DNA from 3 places in the Paenibacillus sp. GCM10012306 genome. Region 3 is predicted to be linked to each of the others. Evidence: riboswitches for the same ligand, from Rfam matches in the RefSeq annotation. Region 3 holds a riboswitch; each other region holds the start of a gene.

Region 1 (6,414 bases), on a different contig from region 3:
AGGACACCGGTGCGTTCGACGGTTTTACGGCGACCACCATTTGCACGTAGCGTAATCTTATGACCGACGTGAGCTTCGAGACTGCGTTTGATTTCCAACAGCGCGTTATTAGCCATTGCCTGACGACCACCTCTTTCCTTGTCCATTATACATCATTTTACATTCGATGTCAAAGTAAATAAATAATTATAAATTATGCCAAAAGGGATGTCAATGGATTTTTTTCGGGGGAAAGATCGGCTGTAATCAATGCCTTGTTATCGGTAATAAGCATTATCCTGAATTGTCCTTATGAGGAGTGTGTCCCGTTCCCGGCAGATTATGAGCGGCAGACCCTTTTTTTCTAAAAAAGAAAGAACCGGGCTTCCGCCCGGCTCTCCTCTGTTACGTATATAGCCGCTAAAACGGCTCTCTCTTCCTCTGAGGCGTGTGACACGTGTTAAACCACCGAAGGGGTGACCTTCAGTGCAGAGAGGTTCTGCAAGCGTGGCATCCCGACGCGGAAGCTGCCGCGTGTCTCAATGCCGCCCACACCCTGATAGCCGCTAATGGTGTTGCTCAGCACGTCGTTCAGGTTAACCGTGTCCCGGACGGAGGTGAATGACGCTTTGGCTGCCACATAGACAGGGTCCAGCGCGTGAATCAGAATCCGTCCCGGCGAGCTAGCGAAGTTGGCTCCTGCACCCAGCAGCGCCTCAAAATGTGATTGGCAAGCGCCCGCAATGATAGTGAGCGAGTCGAAATTCCGTTCATACTCCCGGGCCACCCGAACTGCGGCCACGAAATTCTGTGAATTTTTGTAGCTGTTCAGGTTATAGAGATCATAAGTATGCTGCTGCTTAAGCACCCCATCATGCCCGGTAATCACCACAATATCGGGACGGACACGGGGCAGTAGCCGGTAGAGTGTATCGGCCATGGAGGACTCATGTACATGATGGCCCTCGGCAGGAATCCGCAATTGCTCATACAAGCTAAGGCTTTTATTCAAATAGGATGCATCCCCGTCCAAATGCAGCACTTTGCCTGGCACTTCAAAATAAGCCGATTCTGTAGAGGATTGATTCCACAGCCCGCCCGTACCGTTTCCACTGTGCTGTGTTTGGTCCTGACGGTCCTTGTGCAGCTGCGTCAACGATTCTTTTGCCTTTATCTGCGCTCGCTGTCCCAGCTCTGTGATCCGGGTAGGAGGCACCTGTACCAAGTCGTCCAGTGGGGAATCCGCCAGCAGACGGAATTCTGTCCCCTTGATAACGGCTCCGGTCTGTACGATGCGCTCTACTCGAAAAGTCACGTCACCGCCATAAGATTTGCGAACGACCAAGTCTCCTGAATTCATCAAAACACCACCTTTACCCCATCGTATGGGCAAAGGCCGCGGTTGGTTCATATTCCGGCGTGTTTTTAAATATCTGCCCCCAATTAAGGATGGCAACCGTTTCTATTTAGCTCAAACGACGCCTGCGGCTAAGAGAACTCCGCTGAGCCGGGCATATTCCTCCAGGCTCAGTGTCTCTCCGCGTCTGGTCGGCTCGATTCCCGCTTCGCTCAGCAGCGCCTCTAGACGCTCACGCCCCTCTCCTGGGAAGAAACGGGTCTTGAGGTTATTGGCGATCGTCTTGCGCCGCTGGGTAAAGGAGGCCTGTACCACGTCGAAGAAGTGCTTCTCATCGGCAACCTCTACCGGCGGACGCTCCCGTACCTTCAGCCGGATTACTGCCGACTCAACATTCGGCTGCGGAATGAATACGGTGTGCGGCACAATGCAGACCAGTTCTGGCTCACTGTAATACTGCACGGCAATACTAAGACTGCCATACTCTTTGCCGCCTGGGGAAGCTGCCATCCGTTCGGCAACCTCCTTCTGGATCATGACAACGATGTTATCGAGCGGCAGCTTCTCTTCCAGCAGCTTCATAAGGATCGGGGTCGTAACATAGTAAGGCAAGTTAGCAACTACGCTCACTCGATCTACGGAGGCGAAGTCCTCCTTGAACAGCTGCTGCAGATCCACCTTTAGCACATCATCATTGCGAACCTTCACATTAGGGTACGGAGACAGTACATCCTTCAGAATCGGGATTAACCGTCTATCGATTTCCACCGCTGTTACAGCACCGGCGGTTTGTGCCAGGCGCTCTGTCAACGCGCCGATTCCAGGACCGATCTCCAATGCACCAGCGGTGTCATCCAATTCAGCGGCATTTACAATTTTATCGAGAATATTCTGATCAATCAGAAAGTTCTGGCCCAGACTCTTTTTGAATGAGAACCCGTACCGCTGAATGATTTCCTTTGTCCGTTTAGGGGTTGAAACGCTCTCTTTGCCAGTCATGAAGATATGCCTCCCTGTTCAATTTGGGCGAGGGCTCCGGCAAACTCCTCCCGCGTAATGCCAAACATTGCAAGCCGCTTGAAGAGCTGCTTACCATTGCAGTACCCAATACCGAGCAGATTGCCAAGAGCCATCCGCCGCTCTGCGGCCCGGGGATGCACAAGCATCCCTGCCGCCATCAGGTCATCCAGCCCGATCAGGGCTGGTGCGCCCTCAAAGGACGTATGTACATGCGCCAGGGCGTGGCGGATTGCCTCCGGTGTAGCATTTTCCACGCCAATATCGCCTTTACGGGTCGCATCTTTCTCGGGAATGAAGGCATGCTTGCAGCCCGGCACCTTGCTTGAGACGATCTTGCGGATACGCTCTCCCGCGTGGTCCGGATCGGTTAGGATAATGACGCCCCTCCGTTCCATGGCGAGCGCTATTTTGGCAATCACCTTCTTGTCCACTGCGGAGCCGCCAGTCTCGATGGTATCAGCCTGTACCGCCCGCTTGATGGCTATCGTGTCGCTCTTGCCTTCGACAACGATCACTTCCTTAATCATAATGTTTACTCCTTCTCGTAAACACAAAAAGAAGAGGATTCGCTCCCCTTCTTTTTGGCTAAAGAATGTATAAGTGATGAGCGGTAGCTCTGCGATCATTTCATGAGCACAAGTTATTCTTAACTGCTACCCTCACTATAGCTGATTCAATGCAATTTTGCAAAAGCTCAAACTTAGTTAAGCTCCGGTTTTACAGGTCCAATCACATACACTGTACGCGACTTACGTCCGAAATTACGGGCATGGCTCAGTGAATCGTAGTAGACGTCCACCTTATTGCCTTTGATAGCGCCACCAGTATCTTCTGCACGGCGGAAGCCCAGGCCTTCGATATACACCCACCAACCGATCGGAATTACACTAGGGTCCACTGCAATCGTACGTCCTTCCGTTACGCGTGTGCCGGAGGCGGTACGGGTTCCAATACCGGGTTCTTCCGAAGAGTAAGCGGTCATCGACATGTTCTTAATTAATTTCTTGTATTCAAAATTGACACCTGATTTAGTGACGGTGTTGGTGCTCTTGGCACTGGTTTTAGTTGAAATAGAAGCATTGGCAGCTTTGGAATTAGCTGTTTTGGAAGTTGTTGTTGTTTGGGCCACTGTAACAGGTTTTGGGAGAGGCTTTGTGCCAACGGCGATAATCTTGTCTTTGGTCACCGTCTGTACTTCCTTCCCAACCATACGCATGGAAGCCAGTTCACCATCTTGATAGATCTTTTCGATGTGCTGGATCATGACGCCTGGTGCGCCCGCCTGTGCCACTCTGACTGTTCCCTTGGTAAGGGAGGGGTCTGCCGTCTTAATAACTCGATATGGCAAGTTCGTTGTCCGCTGTACAGTTTGTTTGTTGATGCGAACAATCTTGATATCCATATTGGCAGAGATGGTGGTATCTAGCGAAGGGAAAATCTTATCATGGCCTTCGAGGGCAATACCCAGCTTCTTGATGGCCTGACCGATTGTTTTCTCGGTCGTATAAAAAATCTTTTTTGCACCATCCGCAGTAAGGCTGAATGGCTGTGCACGGTTAATCACGACACGGTCGCCGTCTTTTATTTCATCACTAAGGCCTATAGATAGTTGATCATGCGGCTGCAGCGAAATTTGCTCTTTTGCTAGTGCATCACTGAGAATCGCTTCACGCGTTTCCAGAGACTGAATTTTCCCGTCTATTACTAAAGTGATCTGCTTGCTGCTTTGACCGTGTACGTACAGCAGAATGATCAGCGTGATCAAAATCGATAACACGCCGGCAAGTGAAAGTACGCGAAAATTCACTTGTTCCCACCGTAAAGCGTAAGACCTGCTGGATGATTGCGAATCATGGGATACTTCTGGTTGGAATACGCCCACTCTCTCCATCCTCCTTACATAGCCCCGTCGTCAGCTGTATACCAAGATGTCTGTAATCATTCGGACGAAACTATTCGAGATTGTCACAGGACACGCTATTTGCAATACCTTTGCGTCTCCTGCTCATGGATCGCCTGCCCGGCATAGTGCTCCCCCCACATCTGTTATATAACAGTATGCAGGGTACATTCGCATTATTCAAAATAAAAGAAGCCTAAAAAGAGTTCTATGAGGACTCTTTCGTGGCTTCTCCGATGTCAGAATACGCGGCTTATGCACGAGGTTTCCTCTCTTACTTTCGCCTACGGGGTTAGCTGTCGGGTTCGGACGAAAGAGAGACGCCCTATCTTGGGTCACCCGCTCACGGCGGTTGCCCTTAAATTCACCCCAAAGACCACGTAAAGAAATCAACTAGTGTCTGCGGCAATCTGAGCTGTACTTGATGTACTCTGCATGCGGCAAACAATATTGGTTCCCCCGTTCTCCATACAGAAGACTCAGCGAGACGATCCATGATAGCGTGAACTGTCACTATAACAACAGCTCACTGCACTGAAAAGATGATATCCTGTTTTGATGCATGTTGTAAAGGACGATTCAACCACGTTTACGCAAATATAAGGTTAAAATATTGTAATATTCGGTGGTTTTTTTGTTAAAAAAGTTTAATACATCGGCTATCCTCTATTTTTCACCGTGTTTTCTCCCGATTTCACTCAATGCCAAATCGTTCCAGCGCGTTCGCATACGTAATTTCAGCCAATTCCTCCCAAGTAATCCCTTTAATTTCTGCTGCAGCTTCTGCCACCAACTTGACATGAGCACTCTCATTTCGCTTCCCACGGAAGGGGTGTGGTGTCAGATATGGGGAGTCCGTCTCGATCAATAAACGGTCCAGCGGCGTCTGCGCCAGCACCTCTTTGGGAACCCTTGCATTCTTGAACGTTATCGGTCCTCCGAAGGATAAATGGAACCCCAAATCCAGGCACATTTTCGCTGTTTCCCAGCTACCCGAGAAGGAATGCATTACACCGCCAACCTCGTTAGCCTTCTCCTCGCGGAGAATTCGCACTACATCCTCATGGGCATCCCGATTATGAATACAGATAGGCATTTTCAGCTCACGGGCCAGTCCAATCTGCTTGCGGAAGACCTCGTGTTGCACGTCCTTAGGAGAGGTATCCCAGTAATAATCAAGGCCGATTTCACCAATGGCGACTACCTTCTTGTGACTGCACAGCGAGGCGATCCAATCCAGGTCTCCCTCTTTCATGTCGATGGCATCCACAGGATGCCATCCCACTGCTGCATAAATATAATCATACGCTTCCGCGAGCTGCATTGTGGTTGGAATCGTCTCCCGATTGAATCCGATATTGATCATTTTGCTTACACCGGCCTCCACCGCACGGGCAATCATCTGTTCGCGGTCCTCGTCGAATTGCGGAGCATCCAGATGGGTATGTGTGTCGAATAAGTACATGTACTGTTGTCCTCCCGGTCTTGATTTCTATATCTATCGATAACTATTCAGTCATTATTTGGCGAATATTTCAGCAATGGAATCAGGCAGTTTTGAAAGCGCCTTATTCAGCCTGTCTTGAGGAAAATACAGGTGATATCTTCCACGGTGAATACCGCTGATGGAACGTACAATATCAGAAACCTCCGAGATCTCTCGCAGCCGATCCTGCCGATCAAGCAGTAATATTTGGTTGCTGTCAAAACTGTCTCCCGGACGGAAAACGTCATATGGAAGATCTGTCGGAAAATCAATTTCCAGATCGTATTCGGGGTTTAGCCCCGCTTCGGCAAAGCTACGGCGGATTTCGTCAATCGTCTCCGTATCGAGACTCTCCATCTCCACATATTTATACAGTTTACGATGAATAAACCGGCTGCACAAGTCGCTCAGCAGTCCATCCTCTTCCTGCGTCCATTGCATGAAGGCCGTTTGGACCAGCGCCTCATCAAGCAGTAAATATTGTTCTACTGTCACTTCTCCCTGAAGCAGGTCACCCAGCGGATTGATCATGAATTTAAACTCATACCCCTTTAAATACAGATCTTTAGCCCGGCGGAAAATCTGCCGTAAAATAATTTCGGAGCTGCGTGTTACTGGATGAAAGTATATCTGCCAGTACATTTGATACCGCGACATCAAATAATCCTCTAT
Region 2 (6,414 bases), on a different contig from region 3:
CCCTCAATGACCTCACCGTCACCCGGGATAAGTTCCCCTTGGCTGACGACCACGATATCGCCTTTGCGCAGCTCAGAGGAAGAAACCGTCTTGGTCGCTGTTCCCACCAGTTTATTGGCCGTAATATCCTGTTTGGTCTTCTTCAGTGAATCTGCCTGGGCCTTTCCGCGGCCTTCAGCGAGGGCTTCTGCGAAGTTGGCGAACAGAACGGTAAACAGCAAAATGCAGAATACCGTAATGTTGAAGCCCATCGACTGCTCAGCATGAAAGTATCCGGGTACCAGCACCATAAACAGAACGATGATGGTACCGATCTCGACGACGAACATGACTGGATTCTTCATCAGCGTCACCGGGTTCAATTTCACAAAACTATCTTTTACAGCGCTGAGGAGTATCGGTCCGGTCAGCAGCTTTTTTCTTTTGGCAGTACTCATCTTGTTCTCCCTCTCTTTCAAAGCTTTGCCTAGCAAAGCTAGCTATGGACAGCCACTGCTTACCGCAAGGTCAAGTACTCAGCAATCGGGCCAAGCACAATGACTGGTAAAAAGGTCAACGCACCGATGATCAGAACCGTACCAATCAGGATGCCGGTGAACAAGCCATTATCTGTCCGGAAGGTTCCGGTCGTCTCTGGTACAGTGTTCTTGCGCAGCAGGGACCCGGCAACCGCCAGCATAGCGATCACAGAGACGTATCGGCCCAGCAGCATAACGATCCCGGTCGTTATATTCCAGAAGGAGGTATTGTCCACCAGTCCCTCAAATCCAGATCCATTATTCGCGGCCGAAGAGACATATTCATATAACACCTGGGTCAGGCCATGAAAGCCCGGATTGGTAATTGAGCCTTTGCCCAGCTCGGTCAGGAAGGCCCCCGCGGTCGGTACCAGGATTATGAGCGGGTGAATCAGGATCGCGATAGCGATTAGCTTCATCTCCCTGGCTTCGATCTTCCTTCCGAGGAATTCCGGAGTTCTGCCGACCATAAGTCCACTCAGGAAAACACCCATAATCGCATACATCAGCATATTAATCAGCCCGACACCCTTGCCGCCAAACACATTATTCAGCATCATGAGCGCCAGCGGTGTAATTCCGCCGAGCGGTGTCAGCGTGTCATGCATATTGTTAACACTGCCTGTGGTCGCCGCGGTTGTCACCGTAGTGAACAGGGAGGATTGCGGTATACCAAAACGAACCTCCTTGCCTTCCATACTGCCCTGCGAGGAATCGATACCGAAGGCGTTAATCGCCGGATTCCCACGGGTCTCAGCATAATAGTTCAGTCCCAGCAGCAGCACGAAGAGCGTCATCATCGCGGTAAAAATCACCCAGCCCTGACGTTTGTTTTTGGCAAACAAGCCATACGTATATGGCAGAGCCGCAGGCAGCATCCACATCGAGAGAATTTCCAGCACGTTCGTAAGCGGACTTGGATTCTCGAAAGGATGAGAGGAGTTGGCCCCGAAGAAGCCACCACCGTTCGTCCCAAGATGTTTGATCGATTCCAGCGAAGCCACAGGCCCTATCGCAATATGCTGCACCTGGCCCTCAAGTGTAGTGACCTCAAGCGTCGGCTTCAGCGTCTGCGGCACATGCAGGCCGACCAGAATCAGCGATACCAGCAATGCGAGAGGCAGAAAGATCCGCACATGTGCTTTTACAAAGTCTTCAAAAAAGTTCCCCACCAACTCCCGCCCCGTGATCCCTCTGACAAAAGCGATCGCCACAGAGAAGCCGCTGGCAGCAGAGGTGAACATCATCATCGTAATCACAGCCATTTGCGAGAAATACGACAGGCCGGTCTCTCCGCTGTAATGCTGCAGATTCGTGTTCGTCATAAAGCTGATGACCGTATTGAACGTAAGCGTCTGCTCCATATCTGCGATTCCATTCGGGTTAAGCGGCAGTCCCTGCTGCACCCGCAAAATGATATAACTGAAGGCTACCAGCACGATATTTGTTAAAATAAAGCTGAGCGCATATTTCTTCCAGGACATTCCTTCGCGCTTCTTCAGCCCAATGAGGCGATAGATGCCATTCTCTGTACGACCAAACCATTTATCCGTACGGTTAGGCTCACCTGAAAATACATGATATACATAGGTGCCCACTGGCTTCACCAGAAGCAGCAGGATTACGATCACAACGACCATTTGCAGAATGCCCATGAATGTCCCTCCTTAGCAAGGCTTCTATTTCTGTTCTTATTTCTCGCGTTAGATATAGCTAAAATTTCTCCGGGTTAATCAGCGCATAGACCAGATAGATGAACAGCAGCAAGGTCACAGCAATAATCACAATCACCGCTCATTCCCCCCTGCATCCTCGACTACACCTGAACACCATTGTACAAATCCATAGAACAAGCCGTACGTAACGGCCAGTGCGGCGATCATATACAGATCCAGCATCGTTTCCAGCCCCTTTTGTTATCCCTGATCACAGGAAGTTTGGTCCACTAAAAAAACGGCATCCCCGCTGTGGGAATAGATGACATAACTTGCGCCCAGTCTTGTATAGACCAATCTGGGGTTCAAGGAAGTGGTAATTACAAAGATGGGCTGTGTTGTCCAGGCCCGGCACATTTGGATGTAACGACAACACAGCGGGAAACTGCTCTCGAACAAATACACCTTGCCTACAGGAAAGGATGGACGAAACCACGTTTTCTGATGGCGAGTATCTACTAAAACAGTGTTCTCAACTCCCAATTCCTCTAAACGGGTCTTTTCCTCTTGATTGTTCGTTAGTCCAGCTACCTGAATGCCTCTGAATTTCAATATCTTGATAAAATGCTCGCCAGCCTTTGTAGGTGCGCATACCAGCACATATTCCATCTGATCCGCCATATCTCTTATCCCCTCCTGCTCTTGCACAACAACAAGGAGGCAACGAAAATCTCCGAAAGGAACGTGACCTATCGTCATTTTCGGGCACAGCCGTGTGTGGCTGTGTCACGTCACCAGACGCTGCCTTACAAGCGTTTTGCTTATAAAAGCACAGCAAAAAACCACAAAGGATCTCCTCTGTGGCTCGCTAACGGTCACATTGCACTCATCCTCTCTCCATACGCTTACGAGGTTAGCTGACGGATTCGGGCGGTGAGAGTCGCCCTACCCATACAGATGCATGACTAGCTGCATCCATACAGGATTCACCCCATAACCGGCTTCCGACTCTCACATCGGCTGCCGATTGTTGGTTCCCCCGCTTTCCTTGACGGAAATTAAGCGGATCAACTATTCGGTTGTGGTTGAAACAGATGTAATCATACTCTCATGCAGGAATTCTTGTAAAACGCCAAGGATGCCAAAATAATGCATAAAGAAAACCCTTTTCATATTGGGTAGCGTTTTCTTAATGTTCAATCTCTCTATTTCTCCTATTTTCACGTTTTTGTCACGATTATCGAATTTTTTATATATTTCGGGGTTGTTTTTCCCAAAAGCGCGGAACTCCAAGATTTTGACACGTCTTCCGCTCAAATACGAAAAGAGGGGCTTGAGGAAGATAAATGCCTCATAACGGCTAATAAACATGCTTTTAGTCCACTTTCTTTCCCTTGGTTGCCGGAATTCCGTGGATAGACGGTACTATGAAATAATTTCTCTTTTTACAAAAGGAAGTCGTGCGGCGTATGATTCGGATTACGATTACACATGTATCCGGGAACGACAACAGGTTCAGAACTGGAACGCCCAGCGCCTATTATTCCATTCTGTAAACCGTGAATAGAAATACAGCCCAGCTTACTGTTGGAACATCTCCTTACTTCTGAATTTGTACACCATATAAAGCATCAGCGGAAGGACTAGCGCACAGGTGAAATCCCAGAAGATATAATAGTCGACAATATAATCGAAATATACGGTATTGGTCGTGATCGCAAACGCCAAACCAAAGACGAGCATGCCGCCAGGAATCGACAACGGACGATAATCACGCAACTTGAAGAGCTGAGCGGTCCCGAGCAGGAAAGCATAGAAGTCCAGAATAGTCTTGAAAAATGTCGATAAAATCCAATTGATAGCCAGTATGGCCTCCACTCGCTGTAGAAAATTCCCCACGTTGATTTTTTGTGCGGCAGCATAGGTAGTATAGAGATAGCTGGAGGCCAGATTCGGTCCAATCACCAGCAGGGCCAGCAGAATAATAGAGCAGATAGCCATCCCTCCAAGGAAAACCCCGATCAAATAATCTCTTTCCGTAGTCTTGCTGGTAACTACATAGGGAAGAAACATCAGCACAGCATTCAGTTCACAGAACGTGAAGGTACTGCTGTATAATGAACCATGTGTAATGGCCCGAAGTCCCTCACCCATTATAGGTTGGAGTCTGGATAATTCGGCCTGGGGAAGCAGCAGAAAGAACAGGGCCAGAAACAAAAAGATATACAGTGGGAAAAAAGTCTCTCCCGACCGGGCAATAGCTTCCAGTCCACTCTTGGTCCCCCACACCAACGTAATGATCATCATGAAGTGAATCGCATTGATGGGCGTCTCCGTAAAAATCTGCGTAGTGAGAAAATCACCGGCTTCCCGAAGCAGCATCGCGGTAGTGACCAAATAGTAGTACAGGTAAAATAAAGAAATCAACCCCCCAATCCATCTCCCCAAGAGGCGCCGGTTGTATTGAATAATCGTCAGCTTGGGAAACAGGCGGCTGAACCGGTACAGAAACCAGGCAATCGGCCATCCGATCAAGAGGCCTATTCCTCCGGAGATCCATCCATCTTGTTTAGCCGCGGATATCGTGAGTGAGGGCAGAATCAACAACATATCGCCAATAATAAAGTAGATGACCAGCACAGCAAGTTGTCTGGAGCTGATTCTCCCATTTTCCATGCCTCAATCATCCTTTACCTGTAGAATGTACTCCATCCATCGATACAAAGGTTTGTAGATCAGCTCAGGAACCCGCATCGGACTAGGTGTCTGGATTCCTTTTAAAGCCACAATACTGACGATTGCCCCGGCAACCAGCATGACTATGAAAATTAATGTTTCACGCGCCCAGCCTTTCTTAATCAAGGGAGGGAGCTCGAAAGCAGCGATGGCAAGGGAACAAAAACCGACGACAATGGTCGTAAGAGTCATGTCTATTTCTCCTTCATCCGGCGCTCAATCGAATTAGCAATCATGCCAGTGTTACGAATATGAGCATCCACCTTGTACACCACTTTTAGATGGGGGAATTCATCATCCCACTGTGACTCTAACTTCTTCCACAGCTTGGGGTAGGCATTATAAATCACCTGTCCAAAACCGAAAACATCGACTTTATAACGGCGCTGGACTGCTTCAACCGATTGCCTCATCAAATCCTCAAGATCCTGTTCTCCAGCAACTTGCAGCTGTTCTAGCACCATTGGATCATTGATGTTCAGACTGCACTCCAATTCCCCGATGTTGCTTTCCACTTTGGCGCTGATCTCAATGACAGGTTTACCCGCCTCCAGGCGGCTTTTCATTTCCGTGTGTGAACGGATAATTTCAAGACTGATATACTTGCCATCCGGACATTTCAAATGCCCTGCTGTGCTGCTAACCGTGTTCCTAATATAGTTATAGCCTTTACCTTCATCTTTGGTCATCCATCCAATCAGCTTGTCATTGCGGAAGACTGCCATGCCTGAATACCCCAGTTTTACCGGATGATCGATAAGTCTCATATCCTCAGATTTAGTATCCCTACTGTCATTCTCCAAAAGGGAAATCCCTGGCAGCACAGGACTCATTCCCGTAGTCATGAGTTGGTCAATCAACGTGTCAACAGTCACCGCAGCTACCGGTGCCCAAACCTTGTTTGAAGTATCCAGTGAGTAGAATAACGCCTCCGCGGGGATTTTCTCCAGCGGTGTCAGGACTTTCAGAATATTTTCCGCAGAGGCATCCCTAGCGATTAATACATAATAATCCGGTCTTGTCTCCGGATTACGCACCAGAATATCTATCACTTTGGCAATGCCGTCCCGAGCCACCTCCTCACTTAGAACCAGTGTCCTGATGTGGGCAGTATAGATCTTTCGGGGGCTCGTTTCTGTCAGCTTGCGGAAGGCCTCAAAGAGGGTCGGTGCCACCGTCTTATAAACCGCCACCGGAGTATTTTGCTTACCTGTACGGCCATTCACCTGATCCGGTATAACCACCTGTACGGTCAATTGGTACTGATCATTAGATTTATCGATTGCGATGCCCGACACAATGCCTAGTTCATTCAATTCCCGGCGGCTCCAGCACCCTGTCAACAGCACAAGGATCATTACTGCCGCTAAAATCCCCCCTGTAATACGCTTCATGGATGCACCTCAACGATAGCTATTTATTTGCGTGATTGCCGCACCAGGTTCTTGCGATTGTACATCTTCGGCCGTTTGCGCATAGCTGGCCAAGGCAACCGGAACAGCGAG
Region 3 (6,414 bases):
GTGCTGATCTTCAGCCTGGTAGAGTGGTTACTCTCCCTCCTGCCTGTCTACTGGTTCGCACCCAAGATATATACACTGCTGCTCTCGTCTTTAATGGATTATAAGGTGCTACTGAACGGCATTCCCTATGTTCTGGCTTGGTTCGCCTACGTATACGTTATCCGCTTGCTGCTCTTGTACATGCAATTCGGCTATACGGCCGGGACCGGTATGTTCTCCTCCCTGCTGATCGCCCTGCGGTGCTTCCTCACCGCAATTGGGGTATCGCTCGTGCTGGGAGCAGGCAGTCTGCTGCTCTTGGTGATCTACGTCTTAGGGATTATTTACTTCCCAGGCCTACCTGCACTCCTAATCCGCCAACTCCTTCCACTCCCGTCTACACTGTTCAAATTGTGGGGCATTGCGGCCCAATATGACCTATGGAGAAGTAAAGCATTTCCATAATAATTCCGCCCCTTAGGGCATATTTAGAAGAGTCACTGTTCCTGGTTAAACAGGAGCGGCGACTCTTTTTGGTCATCCTCAGCAGCGCGATTTGCAAAATGGTTACGGGTTTGATACAATGGCTTCTGTACTACTAGTAACAACTTTGTAATCTTTTGCAGGCATTTCTTAATAACTTCGTTTATATCATGTCGATACGTCACTTTGGGTGCATAAAACGCCGAATTCCTTGCACCGGGAAGTGGGGGAACCATATTTTGGGTGAATTGATCTCGTAAGAGAGGGATCATAGGGGACCTTCTACCGAACCCTTAAGCTAACCTCGCAGGCCTTGGAAGGAGTACATCTTTTGAACAGACAGAATTTTAAGAAAATCATTGTTACAGCCACACTGGGCCTGGCCCTCGCCATCGGAATCGGAACCAACAGTGCTTCAGCAGATTCCAAAATGGACACGGTCATCACAAAAACCCTCGGAACCTCCTATAAAACTGGAGGGACAAGCACAGCCGGATTTGATTGTTCTGGATTCACTACATATGTATACAAAAGCATCGGCATTTCGTTGCCGCGCACATCCCAATCGCAATATAACGCAGGTACCTCCGTCTCTCGCAGTCAAATGCGGCCCGGAGACCTCGTATTCTTCAACACACTTGGCAACGGTGTATCTCATGTAGGCATCTTCGTCGGCAATGGTAAATTTGCTCAATCATCGTCTTCACACGGTGTCATTATTAGCTCACTGAGTCAGAAATACTGGGCTGATCGCTACATCGGTGCCAAACGAGTCATGAGCACAACTGCTTATAAATCGGTTGCCTACGACTAAACTAACCTCTGTACTACGAACATTCCATTTAACTTCATATCTATGCTATGCCCGGAGTCTTGATGGTTATCATCATCGATTTCCGGGTTTTTCCTATTTTATAGTATACGTATACACCTTTAGAGAGCAGATGAATCATCTTTACGCCAAAAAACTCAATAAATTATGGAAATTTTGTTTTGTTCTCTATTTTTAGCGTTACTAGGGAGAATCCGCTCTTAAAATCACATTTTTTGCGCACAAATATGCTATAAATGATTGCCAAGCGACGCTGTGTTTGTTACAATTAGCGCAGTGAGTTTTTAGTAACATTTTTGTAATTATTGAGTCACCTTTTTATAAGGTTTTGTCATGTATTCATATAGCAGTCTAATTCTAATCAACAGTATATGCCGAGTTCCCTAACTATTAGGGAAACGGGGGAACCACTTTGGGTGAATTGACCTCCTGTTCAGAGAGGGGTCATAGGGGACCTTCAACCGAACCCTTAAGCTAACCTCGTAGGCATTGGAAGGGGTTTACACTTTTGAAGAAGAAATTGGCAGCGGCAGTACTAGGCTTTTCTATGATGCTTACAGCTGTTGGAGCAGGAAGCGCTTTCGCCGATTCCAAGATGGATAAGGTGATTGACAAGGCTATTGGTACCAAGTACGTATCTGGTGGCACATCTACAAGCGGATTTGATTGCTCCGGTTTTACAATGTATGTCTTCAACAAGATCGGCATTGACCTGCCACACCAATCCGGTTCCCAATATCAGATGGGCTCCACGGTGTCCCGTGACGAACTGAGAGCAGGCGACCTGGTATTCTTCAATACTAGTGGTAAAGGCATTTCCCACGTTGGCGTTTATGTCGGCGAAGGCAAATTTGCCCATGCTTCATCCTCTCGCGGTGTAACAATCAGCTCACTGAGTGAGAGCTATTATGTTAGTCGTTATGTGGGTGCCAAACGCATTATGAGCACAGATGCTTATCAGGCGCTTGCCACGGACTCTCAAGATTTTGACGATGTACAATAATTTATAAGTCATACGTAAGTCCTTTTCCCGATTTCACTGAAATCTGGAGAAGGGCTTTTTTGTCATCTCTGTTACTCTTCATTACCCCTTCTGAAATTCATCAAACAACAAATTCCTGACTTCCTGCGCCTGATCTTATGACTTTTGTATATAATTAAATTATAGAGCATTGCCCTATGGAAAGGAGGTCTCACGACCCTATGATTCATTCACCTGTTACATTCCATGTGGTACCGATGGAGACCAGTCATGCCGAAGACATCTGCCACTGGAGCTATGAGCCTCCTTACAATATATATGGCTGGATGCCTTGGAAGCAGATGGAGGAGCTTGGTATTGAGTTTGGCGATCCACAGCTGCGAAGCCAGCAATATGTGTCTGTACTTAACGATGAGGGCGATCTCTGTGGCTTCGCACAGCTGTTCCCAATGGAAGGTGTGGTACGCCTGGGGGTCGGTATGCGTCCAGAGCTCTGTGGTCACGGAATGGGCCAATACTTTGTCCGGGCCATTGTCCAGGCTGCAGTTCGGCGCTATCCTGAGCGGGAGGTTGATCTGGAGGTGCTGACCTGGAATCAGCGAGCCATTCGTACTTATCAAAAAAGCGGCTTTACCATTACAGACACTTATGAACGAATGACACCTACTGGAAGTAAACCATTTTATTGTATGGTCTATGAGAAATGATGCTCTGTTACAGGAACTTTAGGCAAGTATCGCTTAGTCGTTCATTTTTTTGCCACAAATGCTATGATAACGCTTCACCTTCCGCTATAATGTAGGAAGCAGCTTACATAGAAGGGACGATTGGGGATGCAAAAATGGATCATGAGCGGATTGTTTTTTGCCGCCTGTGCCTTTGCGGTAGTTCTAATGTTCACACTTCCAGGTAAAGAAGAGGTCGCGGAACAGAACAAACCTACTATGCCTGAAATTCAGCTTGATGCCGCCAAGGCAGAAGCGACTGTGAAAGCCAATTGTATCACCTGCCATGGCGATCAGCTTCAAGGCGGGGTAGGACCCAGCTTGAAGAATGAAGGTGGCCAGCATGACGCTGCCGGGATTTACAGTATAGTGACCAAAGGACGGGGCCAAATGCCTTCCTTCAAGGAAAAGCTGGCGCCGGAGGAGATTGCGAACGTGGCCACATGGCTGGCTGAGAAGAAGTAAAACTCCCTTGAGAGACTACACAAATACGCCCGTGCCGGGATTTACATCCTGCTGCACGGGCTTTTTTCGCATTTATGAGCCTTCTTATACAATGTTATCTCAAAAGACTACACGACAGGCTAGCGCGCCTTCTCAAAGGCCTCGTTAAACTCCTGTGCACCACGAATGTCCAGTGGCGTAATTCCGCCCTCATCATGTGTCGTCAGGCGAAGCGTGACCGCTTTATAATCAATTGTAATATGTGGATGGTGGTCAAAAGCCTCAGCAATGGCAGCCACCGCATCGACAAAGGCTATGCCCTTCATATAATCGCTGAACATATATTTGCGCGTAATCGTGTTTTTCACCAGCTTCCAGCCTTCCAGCTTGCCGATCTGCTCGATCAATTCTTCCTCTGTAAGCAGCACATTGTTACCTCCCTTACTTAATTAGTAGCAAAGTTCCGATCGCCTTGTCTCTTTGCTTGTTTAAATAAAACATCCCTTAGCTTCTGAGGTCCAAGGGATGTGCCAGGATAAAGACAATTTTCGGTTTAATTGTATTCTTCAATCCCGGTAAATAGTACTTCGCTCCGTCAATTTTACCACGGGCGGCAGACTGCGGCAAATTCCGCTCTGCTAGATTCCTATTAAACGAGGACAACAGAAGCCAAGTCCTCTTCGCCGAGCAAAACGTTGATCCGGTGTGTATCCTTGTCGTAGATCACAACCCCGCTTCCCACCTCAATGACCGGTTCATTGCCAAGTGCATAGAACAGATCCTCAGCAAGCGCTTCCCATACCTCAAGCTTCGACTCCTGTGGCAGCTCCTGCCATTCCTCCGGGTCCATTTCAAAAAATAAAAATCCGTCGGTAATACGCCCGACTGCTTCGGTCAAATCGTTCAGGATTTCTGCATAATCTCTGCCATGTTTAACGCCCATGTGTATCACTCCGTTTTCTTCACTGATGAATAATAACTTACCTTCTCCATTATAGCCGAAAAAATGACTTCACAAAAAAGGGAATGATGTCGATAAATAAGAATATAAGTTATTCCGTTTGGGTTAAGATGCCCCGCCGCGCTTCAAGGATGATTAACGCGGCTACGTCGGATCACTTCTTAAATCTCATGGACGAGGTGCATAATGGAAATCTCAACAATAATCGGTCTAGTCTTTGGTCTGGTCTCTGTTCTTTTCGGGATGGTGCTGAAGGGCGCTCCCATCCAGAGTTTGGCCACTCCCGCTGCTTACTTAATTATTTTATTGGGTACCGCCGCTTCAATCTTTATGGCTTTTCCATTTTCAGAAATCAAAAAGGTACCAAGCTTGTTTAAAATGATCTTTGTTAAAAAGAAACTGGTCAGCAAAGCGGAACTAATTACTACATTTATGGACTGGGCATCCATCACACGCCGTGAAGGCCTGCTGGCTCTGGAGTCCAAGGTTGATGAAATAGAGGATGGTTTCCTCCGGAACGGCATGCGGATGATTATCGATGGTAACGATCAGGAATTCGTTCGCGATGTACTTATGGAGGATATCCGTGCTACTGAAGATCGTCATAAAGCCGGTGCACTGATCTTCTCCCAGGCTGGTATGTACGCGCCTACGCTGGGGGTACTCGGAGCCGTAATCGGACTTATCGCTGCACTTGCGGACATGACTGAGATGGAAAAGCTCGCCCACGCTATCGGCGGAGCATTTATCGCTACCGTATTGGGTATTTTCACAGGATACGTGCTGTGGCACCCGATTGCCAACAAGCTCAAGCGGCTCTCCAAGCAAGAGATGGATGTCCGCCTAATGATGGTAGAAGGTCTACTGTCCATTCAATCCGGGGTCTCCACGATTGCGATAAATCAAAAACTGGCAGTCTTCCTGACGCCTACGGAACGCGCCAAGCTGCTGGATAAGGAGGAAGGTTCGAGTGAGCAAAAAGACTAGACACGAGGAACATGAGGAGCATGCCGACGAATCTTGGCTGCTGCCGTATTCTGACCTCATGACCCTGCTTGTCGCCTTGTTCCTCGTTATGTATGCCATGAGCGCTACCGATGCCAGAAAGTTCGAAGAAATGGCCCAAGCCTTTAGTTCCGTTCTGAACGGCGGAACCGGCGTGCTGACAGAACGGGCAGCAACACCTTCCGAGAGTAATCTGGACCAGGGAAAGAGCGAGAAGATGAACAATGTCGTCTCCAAGAACACGGGAGAAGCAGAAATGGCCAAGCTGCGCCAGAAGGAACAGGAAGACCTCGAGAAGCTCAAGAAGCAGTTCGATCAATATATCAAGAACAATGGACTGACCGATCTGCTCAGCACCAAGCTGAACCAGTCCCAGCTGATGATTACCATCAGTGACAATGCCCTGTTCGCTTCCGGACAGGCCGTAGTCAAGGATGAATCGAGGCAGCTGGCCAAGTCCATCTCAACGATGCTGCAGCAATTCCCCGACTACGATGTAGTTGTTCAGGGACACACGGACAATATCCCGATTTCCAACACCAGCTATTCCTCCAACTGGGATCTCAGTGTGGATCGGGCCTTGCACTTTATGAAGATTCTGTTGCTTAACCCTAATCTCGATCCGAAGAAATTCAGTCCGATCGGTTACGGAGAATACCATCCTATCGCGGATAACTCTACTGCTGCAGGACGTGCGAAGAACCGCCGGGTTGAAGTCTCCATCATCCGAAAGTATCAAGAGTTCAAGAAATTCACAGGGATTCCACCATCCGATAATTAATTATCCGTCGTGGACAAGCATAGAGCGGCTCCTAAAGGTCTAACCTTAGGAGCCGCTCTATTTATTACCCTTTTATACGGAGCTGATGAGCCTACAGCAGTTCATAATTCAACATGGCCCCTAGCTCTGCTCTTTCATTAGGCGACAGATCACGCCATTGTCCGACCGGCAAGCTGCCTAGGTTGATGTTCATGATCCGGATGCGCTGAAGACGTCTGACCT

What was found. Region 3 has a riboswitch for cyclic di-AMP ahead of ACFORK_RS28640 (C40 family peptidase). Riboswitches for the same ligand answer to the same signal wherever they lie in the genome.
Region 1: another riboswitch for cyclic di-AMP. It lies ahead of ACFORK_RS28275 (resuscitation-promoting factor); the one in region 3 lies ahead of ACFORK_RS28640 (C40 family peptidase).
Region 2: another riboswitch for cyclic di-AMP. It lies ahead of ACFORK_RS25825 (hypothetical protein); the one in region 3 lies ahead of ACFORK_RS28640 (C40 family peptidase).

The regions. Positions count from the first base shown of each region.
Region 1 covers NZ_JBHRYW010000022.1:45,121-51,534, forward strand. The annotation lists gene veg (biofilm formation stimulator Veg) at 1-116, opposite strand, end outside; gene yabG (sporulation peptidase YabG) at 440-1,339, opposite strand; gene rsmA (16S rRNA (adenine(1518)-N(6)/adenine(1519)-N(6))-dimethyltransferase RsmA) at 1,451-2,335, opposite strand; gene rnmV (ribonuclease M5) at 2,332-2,883, opposite strand; gene ACFORK_RS28275 (resuscitation-promoting factor) at 3,057-4,238, opposite strand; cyclic di-AMP (ydaO/yuaA leader) riboswitch at 4,523-4,751, opposite strand; gene ACFORK_RS28280 (TatD family hydrolase) at 4,951-5,721, opposite strand; gene ACFORK_RS28285 (HD domain-containing protein) at 5,776-6,414, opposite strand, start outside.
Region 2 covers NZ_JBHRYW010000016.1:23,650-30,063, forward strand. The annotation lists gene kdpB (potassium-transporting ATPase subunit KdpB) at 1-437, opposite strand, end outside; gene kdpA (potassium-transporting ATPase subunit KdpA) at 497-2,173, opposite strand; gene kdpF (K(+)-transporting ATPase subunit F) at 2,232-2,309, opposite strand; gene ACFORK_RS25825 (hypothetical protein) at 2,435-2,854, opposite strand; cyclic di-AMP (ydaO/yuaA leader) riboswitch at 3,060-3,248, opposite strand; gene ACFORK_RS25830 (hypothetical protein) at 3,245-3,544, opposite strand; gene ACFORK_RS25835 (GerAB/ArcD/ProY family transporter) at 3,755-4,849, opposite strand; gene ACFORK_RS25840 (hypothetical protein) at 4,853-5,101, opposite strand; gene ACFORK_RS25845 (Ger(x)C family spore germination protein) at 5,104-6,303, opposite strand; gene ACFORK_RS25850 (spore germination protein) at 6,327-6,414, opposite strand, start outside.
Region 3 covers NZ_JBHRYW010000024.1:12,153-18,566, reverse strand. The annotation lists gene ACFORK_RS28650 (hypothetical protein) at 1-444, shown strand, start outside; cyclic di-AMP (ydaO/yuaA leader) riboswitch at 653-790, shown strand; gene ACFORK_RS28645 (C40 family peptidase) at 794-1,276, shown strand; cyclic di-AMP (ydaO/yuaA leader) riboswitch at 1,657-1,798, shown strand; gene ACFORK_RS28640 (C40 family peptidase) at 1,803-2,297, shown strand; gene ACFORK_RS28635 (GNAT family N-acetyltransferase) at 2,498-2,983, shown strand; gene ACFORK_RS28630 (c-type cytochrome) at 3,110-3,466, shown strand; gene ACFORK_RS28625 (4a-hydroxytetrahydrobiopterin dehydratase) at 3,586-3,873, opposite strand; gene ACFORK_RS28620 (hypothetical protein) at 4,095-4,388, opposite strand; gene motA (flagellar motor stator protein MotA) at 4,593-5,393, shown strand; gene motB (flagellar motor protein MotB) at 5,377-6,192, shown strand; gene rluF (23S rRNA pseudouridine(2604) synthase RluF) at 6,284-6,414, opposite strand, start outside.